DNA from 2 places in the Oleidesulfovibrio vietnamensis genome. Region 2 is predicted to be linked to the other one. Evidence: riboswitches for the same ligand, from Rfam matches in the RefSeq annotation. Region 2 holds a riboswitch; the other holds the start of a gene.
What was found. Region 2 has a riboswitch for cobalamin ahead of ACZ5D1_RS13565 (sirohydrochlorin cobaltochelatase). Riboswitches for the same ligand answer to the same signal wherever they lie in the genome.
Positions count from the first base shown of each region.

Region 1: it holds a riboswitch for cobalamin, as region 2 does, so the genes downstream of both, metE (5-methyltetrahydropteroyltriglutamate--homocysteine S-methyltransferase) here and ACZ5D1_RS13565 (sirohydrochlorin cobaltochelatase) in region 2, are expected to answer to the same signal.

Region 1 covers NZ_AP042419.1:1,530,483-1,534,901, forward strand. Annotated here, with positions in the region: gene ipdC (indolepyruvate/phenylpyruvate decarboxylase) at 1-520, shown strand, start outside; gene ACZ5D1_RS06685 (methyltransferase domain-containing protein) at 633-1,844, shown strand; cobalamin riboswitch at 1,983-2,155, shown strand; gene metE (5-methyltetrahydropteroyltriglutamate--homocysteine S-methyltransferase) at 2,273-4,419, shown strand, end outside.
Region 2 covers NZ_AP042419.1:3,021,078-3,025,496, forward strand. Annotated here, with positions in the region: gene ACZ5D1_RS13555 (serine/threonine protein kinase) at 1-181, opposite strand, end outside; gene ACZ5D1_RS13560 (nucleoside recognition domain-containing protein) at 423-1,430, shown strand; cobalamin riboswitch at 1,472-1,653, shown strand; gene ACZ5D1_RS13565 (sirohydrochlorin cobaltochelatase) at 1,789-2,679, shown strand; gene ACZ5D1_RS13570 (FecCD family ABC transporter permease) at 2,679-3,758, shown strand; gene ACZ5D1_RS13575 (ABC transporter ATP-binding protein) at 3,755-4,419, shown strand, end outside.

The DNA of each region.
Region 1 (4,419 bases), 1.5 Mb from region 2:
GCACGGAGCAATGCCCGTTGCCAGCGATATAGGCGACTGCCTGTTCACCATGCTGAGCGTGGATGCCATTCCCATGGTGGCACCGGGGTATTATGCCAGCATGGGCTTCGGGGTGCCGGCGGGCATGGGGCTGCAGATAACGACAAAGGAGCGTTCGCTCATTCTGGTGGGCGACGGCGCTTTTCAGATGACCGGTATGGAACTGGGCAACTGCACGCGGCTGGGTATTGATCCCATCGTGCTGGTGTTTAATAATTCGTCGTGGGAAATGCTGCATGTCTTCCAGCCCGAGACAGCATACAGCAATCTGGGCGAATGGGATTTTGCCGCGGTGGCTGACGGTCTGGGTGGACGGGGGCACAGGGCCGCCACCCGTGCCGAGCTTGCACGTGCGCTGACACAGGCCCATGCCGAACGCGGACGTTTTCAGCTGATTGACGCCCGTCTGGCTCCGCATAGTCTGTCCCCCACGCTGGCCCGTTTTGTGGAAGGTGTGCGCAGATTCAGTTCGGGGCAATAAGCTGTTGTAATTATCAGATGGCGGCTCCGCGCCCGTGCGGAGCCGCTTTGTCAAACCGCCTGTATGCGGTTTCAACCTTGAACCCAACTCAGGGTGAGCAAAGAAGGAGTATATGCATGTAACGGATAACACGCTGGCAACCATTGAATTCACCCTTTGCTGGAACTGCGACCTTGCCTGCCACACCGAGCGCTATTGGGCACGCAGGGTCAACTTCTGGCGCGATATTTTTCCGCCCCGCATGCGTGAGGCTCTGGAGGGCTGCCGCACCGGAGACAGCATATTGCTGAAATACGCTCCCGGAGAGGCACTGCCGTCATATAACCCCGCCTACGTCTATTCTGTTCCGCACAATTCTTTCCGTTCCCGGTGCGTACCCGGATATCATCCGGTTCCCCGTGCCGGACGCTATTTCCCGCTGATGTTTTTTGCCTGTCTGCCGGGTGTTTTCGGAGGAGACATGCGCCCTGCCCGTATTGTGCGCATGGATTCGCGCTGCATGGTGGTCGATGCCAACCATCCGCTGGCCGGAAGAGCCTTCAGCATGGAGGCGCGTATTCTTGATCTTGCTGAAAAGACAGGGGAAACAGGCGGGCGCCTGACACACTGGCTGGAAGCTGTGGCGGACGGCGGTCCGGGTATTCAGGCGCGCATCAGCGGTGAACCTGTTGAGGTGCTGTCCGACCCGCATGCGTTCATGCGTTGCGATCAGGTGGACGACCGCGCTTTTTACAATGTGCCGCGCAGTGTGGACCATATAGACGCGCAGGCTTGCGCCCATCTGCGCGATGAAATAGCCCGCGTTGTTCCGCGTGGGGGCCGCGTGCTGGACCTCATGACGGGATGGCGTACCCATCTGCCCGCAGGGCATGCCGCTCATGTGACAGGACTGGGACTGGGCGAGGCGGAAATAAATGACAACCCCGTGCTGGATGAGCGCATTATGCATGACCTTAATGCCGATCCGCAGCTGCCTTTGCCGTCAGCGTCTTATGATGCCGTCATCTGCACACTTTCGGTCGAGTACCTTTTGCAGCCCGTGGCCGTATTGCGCGAAGCCGTGCGGGTGCTCAGGCCCGGCGGCATCATGGTGCTGGCAGTTTCTGACAGGTGGTTCCCCGGCAGAACAATACGCATCTGGCCGGAGTTGCATGAGTTTGAGCGGGCGGGGTTGATGGTGGACTTGCTGCAGGCGGCGGGCGGTCTGGAATCGTTCCGCACGGTGAGTGTACGCAACTGGCCGCGTCCGGCCGATGACCGGCATGCAGGCCGGATGGCGCTCAGCGATCCTGTGCACGTTGTTTCGGCAGTGCGCACGGCGTGATCTGCATGTGCAACGATCCAGTATAATTAACTTTCTATGTTTTCCGGTTGTTTTTCAGCCCGCCGTAACGGCGGGCTTTTTTGCGGCATTGTACACGCAGCACAATAAACTGGTTGCGTTTATCTTTATATTTGAATATTGATGAATCTTGATATTGTGATGTTTTGTGTATGGAAACGGAATGCGGTGCAAATCCGCAGCGGACGCGCCACTGTAACCGGCAAGCCCGGCCGACGTCACTGCCGCAGAGGCGGGAAGACTAGGTCATATGGGGCCGGAAGCCAGGAGACGACCATGCACAAGAGCACGGCAGTCTCGCGATTGGGCTGACACGTACCGGCGGCAGGTTGCTTGCCTGACCGCTGATGCATCCAGAGCTTGAATGTCGTTGCTCCTTTGATTCAACACCATAAAAGGAGTGACAGAGCATGATTATTCACAACCTGGGATTTCCCCGCATAGGCGCTTCGCGTGAGCTCAAGTTCGCGCTGGAGTCGTACTGGGCAGAACGCACCGGTGAAGATGCGCTGCAGTCCGTGGCCGCCGGTTTGCGGCAGCGGAACCTGCAGTGGCAGCACAAGCTGGACTATGTGCCTGTGGGCGATTTTTCGCTGTATGATCAGGTGCTGGATATGAGTTTTACCCTCGGCAATGTGCCTGAGCGTGTAAAAAATCTGCCCGGCGGCGATACGGAGGCGTATTTCAGGGTGGCCCGCGGTCGGGCTTCGGCCGGAGACACGCACACTGTACATGCGGGCGAGATGACCAAATGGTTTGATACCAACTACCACTACATTGTACCGGAATTCACCGCGCAGAGCCGTTTCCGGCTGGATGCAGACCGGCTGACCGGCCAGCTGAAAGAAGCTGCCCGCAGCGGGGTGCAGGCCAAGCCCGTGATTATCGGGCCTGTGACGTACCTGTGGCTGGGCAAGTCCAAAGACGGTTCGGACCGGCTGGCGCTGCTGGAAAAGTTGCTGCCGGTTTACAGAGAGCTGCTTGAAACTCTGGCGCAGAACGGTGCCGGATGGGTGCAGGTGGATGAACCTGTGCTGGTGACCGAGCTGGAAAAGCCGTGGCTTGATGCGCTGACTGATGCCTACCGCTATCTTGCCGGCACGCCGGTCAGTATTTTGCTGGCCACCTATTTCGGCACATTGCAGGGCAATCTCGAAACCCTTGCCGCGCTGCCCGTGGCCGGAGTCCATGTGGATGCCGTGCGCGGCAGGGATGAAGTAGAGCGTCTTGTGGCCGCACTGCCCGGTGAAACTGTTGTTTCGCTTGGTGTCATTGACGGCAGAAACGTCTGGAAGACCGATCTTGCGGCGCTGCTGGACTGGCTGGAACCTGTGGCAGGGCAGCTTAAGGACAGGCTCTGGCTGGCTCCTTCGTGTTCGCTGCTGCATGTGCCGGTAGACCTTGCCGCAGAAGACGCAATGGACAGTGAAGTGCGTTCATGGCTGGCGTTTGCGCTGCAAAAGCTGGAAGAACTGCACACGCTGGGAACAGCCCTGCGCAGCGGAAGAAACGCCGTTGCCGAAGAGCTGGCCCGTAACGCGCGCAGCATCGCTTCCCGCCGCGGTTCGGAGCGGGTGCGCAATGAAGCTGTACGCGCCAGGGTGGCATCGTTGTCCGGTCAGGCGGGAGACCGCAGCCAGCCCTATGAGCAGCGCTCTCTTGTGCAGCGCCGGATGCTGCAACTGCCGCTTTTTCCCACAACGACCATAGGCTCGTTTCCGCAGACGGCGGAGATTCGTGCCGTAAGACAGCAATACCGCAAGGGCGAGCTTTCACTTCAGGAATATGAAGAAGCCATGCGTGCCAACATCAGACATGTGGTGGCGCGGCAGGAAGAGCTTGGGCTGGATGTGCTTGTTCATGGCGAGGCCGAACGCAACGACATGGTGGAATATTTCGGCGAGCAGCTTTCCGGATACGTCTTCAGCCGTTTCGGCTGGGTGCAGTCCTACGGCTCACGCTGCGTCAAGCCGCCCATCCTGTACGGTGATATCGAGCGGCCTGCTCCCATGACGGTGAAATGGATAACCTATGCCGCTTCGCTGACCGGAAAGCCGGTGAAGGGTATGCTGACAGGGCCGGTGACCATGCTTAACTGGTCGTTCGTGCGCGATGATCAGCCCCGCGAGGATACCTGCCGTCAGCTTGCCGCGGCCATCCGCGATGAAGTGCTTGATCTTGAGAAGGCAGGTGTGGGCATCATTCAGATAGATGAAGCGGCTCTGCGCGAAGGAATGCCCCTGCGCCGCCCGGAATGGGCGGAATATCTGCGCTGGGCCGTGGAGTCCTTCCGTCTGGCGGCCAACGGCGTGGAGGCGCGGACGCAGGTGCATACGCACATGTGCTATTCGCAGTTCAACGATATCATCGAATCCATCGCCGCCATGGATGCTGATGTCATCACCATCGAGACTTCGCGTTCGGATATGGGGCTGCTCGATGTTTTCGAGCATTTCAGCTACCCCAACGAAATAGGTCCGGGGGTGTATGACATTCATTCGCCCAACGTGCCTGATGTGGAATCGATGGTGGAATTGCTGTGCAAAGCCGCCCGCCG
Region 2 (4,419 bases):
TGCCCGACATTTCAGCATCGGACCACTGGAAGCCCCTGTGGTAGGAGTTGAGCACAAGCACCCGCCCGTTCTCTGCGGCAGCGGCCGCGGGCAGCAGCACAAGAAAAAGAGCGGCCAGAGCAAAAATGACGCAAAGCCGGTTGCCCGCCGGCCTGTCAGAAGGTATGAATCTGGTCTTCATGCTGTCAGACGATCCTTTTGCAATACCTGCAAATAAGCTGAAACTACACCACGGGTGCTGTTTTCTGTCAAACAGGCTTCATCCGGCAGCCCCGCAACGGCCGACGGCAGGCATGCAGACCGGCAGAAACCGGCCATGCTCCCTTAATCCTTACTTTCACTCTATGTCCGACTCCATGCAAAAGCAAAGCTCTACCGCAAAAATATCTTCACGCCGGACAGGCAGAGGCAGAAAAACGCTTATGTTTGTTCCGCTGCTGTGCGGAATCTCCGCACTGGGCATCATTCTGCACGCCGACCCTGCGCTGCTGCACTGGCAGTATGCATGGCCCGAACTTGTCAGGCCGCTCATACGCATGCTCATATATCTGGCCATGGGACTGGCCGTGGGGCTGGTGGTGGAAGGCGCCGGCTGGGCCCCCTTTCTGGCGCGGCTGGCCCGGCCGCTGACACGGTGGGGCGGGCTGGGGCAGACATCGGGCGCGGCTTTCGCCACGGCGTTCGTTTCCGGCACAGCGGCCAACACCATGCTTATGGAAGCCATGCGTGACGGGCGCATTTCTCTGCGCGAACTGCGCATTGCCTATCTCATCAACACCGGTCTGCCTGTTTTTCTGCTGCATCTGCCCACCACTTTTTTTATAGTGGTGCCCATGACACGCACGGCAGGGGCCATATACCTTGCACTTAACGGCACAGCCGCCCTGTGCCGCACTCTGGGACTGCTTGCGTGGGCCCGCGCAACGGCGCACCGCAGGCAGTCCGGACAGTCTGCGGCACCAGAACACAGCGGAAGGCTTGACCTCAACCGCGTGGCAGCCCTGTTCCGCAGACGCTTTTCGCGCATCATCCTGTTCACGGCACCGGTCTATTTTCTCATTTATGCGCTTACACAGGCAGGCGTATTCGAAGCCATGCGCCAGGCCGCCGCTCAGGGGCTGTCATGGAGCTTTCTGCCTGTAGAAGCGGCCAGCGTGGTTATTTTTGCCGTGGCCGCGGAATTCACATCAGGAATTGCGGCCGCGGGCGCCCTGCTGGATGCCGGGTCGCTGACCACCGCCCAGACAGTCACCGCGCTGATACTGGGAACCATTGCAGCAACCCCCGTCCGCGCTCTGCGGCACCAGCTGCCTTCGCACGCGGGCATATTCACCCCGCGTCTGGGTCTTGTGCTGCTGCTGCAAAGCCAGTTTCTGCGCATCACCAGCCTGCTGGCCGTGACAGGCTGCTACCTGCTGTTCGCGGCATAACCCCTGCATGCTGCGGCCTTGACATGCTGCCGCAGCCATATATAACCCGAATCGATTCAGGTGCCCTGCGGGGCTTGATAGGGAATCCCGTTAAAGTCGGGAGCGGACCCGCCGCCGTAAGTCCACGATACGCCGCATCCACACCGTGCCACTGGGAAAAATTCCCGGGAAGGCCGGATGCCGCGGGACAAGCCGGAAGACCTGCCTGAGTGTACAGGATGACTTTTTGGGCACGGGGCTTTGCCGCAAAAAGTCCGTCACGGTGACCGGAGCGCCCCTTCCTGCCCATGCAGGAGGCAGCGCTCTTTATTTTTACCGTGACTATATCAATGCCCCAGATTCTCTGGAGGTTTCCTTCATGAAACTGCGCTCATGGTGCAGACTGCTCGTCACCGCGTGCTGCCTGCTGTGCGTTGCCGCGCCTGCTTTTGCCGGCCACGGCGCCGCACATCCCGACAAAAAAGCCATCCTGCTTGCCACCTTCGGCAGCACCGTGCCCGAAGCACGCGCCCCCTACGAAGCGCTGGAACGCGAAGTACGTGCCGCCATACCCGGTGTTGAAGTGCGCTGGGCTTACACGGCACGCATGGTGCGCGACATTGTGGCGAGTGAGCAGAACCTGCAGGTGGATTCGCCCGCCGTGGCACTGGGCCGTCTGGGCGATGCAGGGTTCAACCGCGTGGCCGTGCAGTCGCTGCACATGATTCCGGGCTTTGAATACCTCGGCCTGCTGCACACCGCAGAACGTTTTGAGGGCATGCCCAAAAATATCAAGCAGGTGGAAGTCGGCAAGCCGCTCATGTACACTGCAGAGGACATGAAAAATGTGGCCGATGCAGTCATGACCGCCGTACCCGCAGAACGTACCGCAGACGAGGCGGTGGTGTTCATGGGCCACGGTACCGGTCATTCTGCCAATGCATTCTACCCCGCCCTGCAGTATTATCTGTGGCAGAAAGATGCCAATGCCTTTGTGGGCACCGTTGAAGGCAGCCCCGAAATTGACGACGTGCTGGCCATGCTGAAAAAGAAAGGTATCAAAAAAGCCTACCTGCTTCCGCTCATGTCGGTGGCGGGTGACCATACCGTAAACGACATGGCAGGCGACGAGCCCGATTCGTGGAAAAGTGTTTTTGCCGCTCACGGCATCACCCCCGTACCCGTGGTGAAAGGCATGGCAGCTGTGCCCGCCATCCGCGCCATATGGGTTGAGCACCTTAAAGAAGCCTACAACCGGCTGGATGACTGATGAACAGGGCCGGAAACACCGTAACACGCCGCACGCTCCGCCCGGTGCTGTGCTGTGCCGCCGCGTCGGCCGCCTGTGCGGTTTCGGTGTTTCTGGCCTGTTACGCGGGGGCGTTTCCCGTGGCGTTTGCCGACGTGACGGCCGTGCTGCTGCATGCCGCCGGTCTGGGCCCCCTGCCCGCAGCCGCGCAGGATAATCCCGCCCTGACCGTTGTGGTGCTTGAGCTGCGTCTGGGCCGCGTGGTGCTCTCGCTGCTGGTGGGCGCTTCGCTGGCGGTGGCAGGCACGGTGTATCAGGGGCTGCTGCGCAACCCTCTGGCCGATCCTTTCACGCTGGGCGTTTCGTCCGGAGCCGCTTTCGGCGCATCCGTGGCACTTTTCTGGGGGCTGGGCACCATGGCCCTGCCGTTTTTTCCCGCTGCGGGAATACTGCCCGCCGCGGCCCTGACCGGTGCCACCGCGGCGCTGGCGGCCGTGCTTGTACTGGGTCGCGTGGGCGGCATCATGCGCCGCGAAACGCTGGTACTTGCGGGTATTGTGGTGTCCACGTTCCTTTCCGCTCTCATATCGCTGGTCAAATCACTGGACGAAGAATCGGTGGCAAGCATCGTATTCTGGATAATGGGCAGTCTGCAGGGCCGCGGCTGGCATGAGGTCATGCTTTTCACGCCGTGGTTTGTGCTGGGTATGCTGCCCGTCATCCGTTTTTCGCGCGAGCTTGATATTCTGTCGCTGGGCGACGTGCAGGCACGTCAGCTGGGCATGGATGCTTCACGCGTACGGTTGTGGCTGCTGCTGGGAGCAGGAGCGCTTACGGGCGTCTCCGTGGCGGTCAGCGGGGTGATAGGATTTGTGGGGCTGGTTGTGCCGCATCTGGTACGTATGGTCATAGGCGCCGAGCACCGGCCGCTGCTGGCGGTCAGCGCGCTGACAGGCGGTCTTTTGCTGCTCTGGTCCGACGTGCTGGCCCGCACCCTGCTTTCCGGCGGGGCCGAACTGCCCGTGGGAGTGGTCACCGCGCTGCTGGGGGGCCCTTTTTTCTGCCTGCTGCTACGGCGCAATACAGGAACAGCCCTATGATACGCCTGCGCAATGCCACATTGGGCCACGGTACAACGCCTGTACTGCACAACATCTCCCTGCATATCAGACAGGGTGAAATGACAGGTCTGCTCGGCCCCAACGGCAGCGGCAAAACAACCCTGCTGCTCACCCTTTCCGGAGTGCTGCCGCCGGTCAGCGGCGAAGTGCTGCTGCGCACCGCCTCCGCTGCATCTGAAAAGGATGCAGTGCAGTTCACTCCGGCCGCGGGGCTTTGTGCCCGCACCCGCGCAAAAAAAATGGCTTCGGTACCGCAACGGCCTGACATCGTCCCTGACATACCGGTGCGCTCCGTGGTACTCATGGGACGGTATCCCTATATATCCTTTCTGGGCGGATACAGCGCCGCAGACAACGAGGCCGCGGAAAACGCCATGCGCCAGACAGCCACATCGCAGTTTGCCTCACGGCCGGCATGCAGGCTTTCCGGCGGAGAATTCCAGCGGGTGCTCATAGCACGGGCGCTGGCACAGGCGGCCCCCTGCCTGCTGCTGGACGAGGCCACATCCGGTCTGGACATAGCCCGCAAAGTGGAAATCTACGACATGCTGCGCCGCAGACATGCGCAGGGACTCACGGTGGTCGCCGCCATTCATGACCTTAATCTGGCGGCACTCTACTGTGACCGGCTGATATTTCT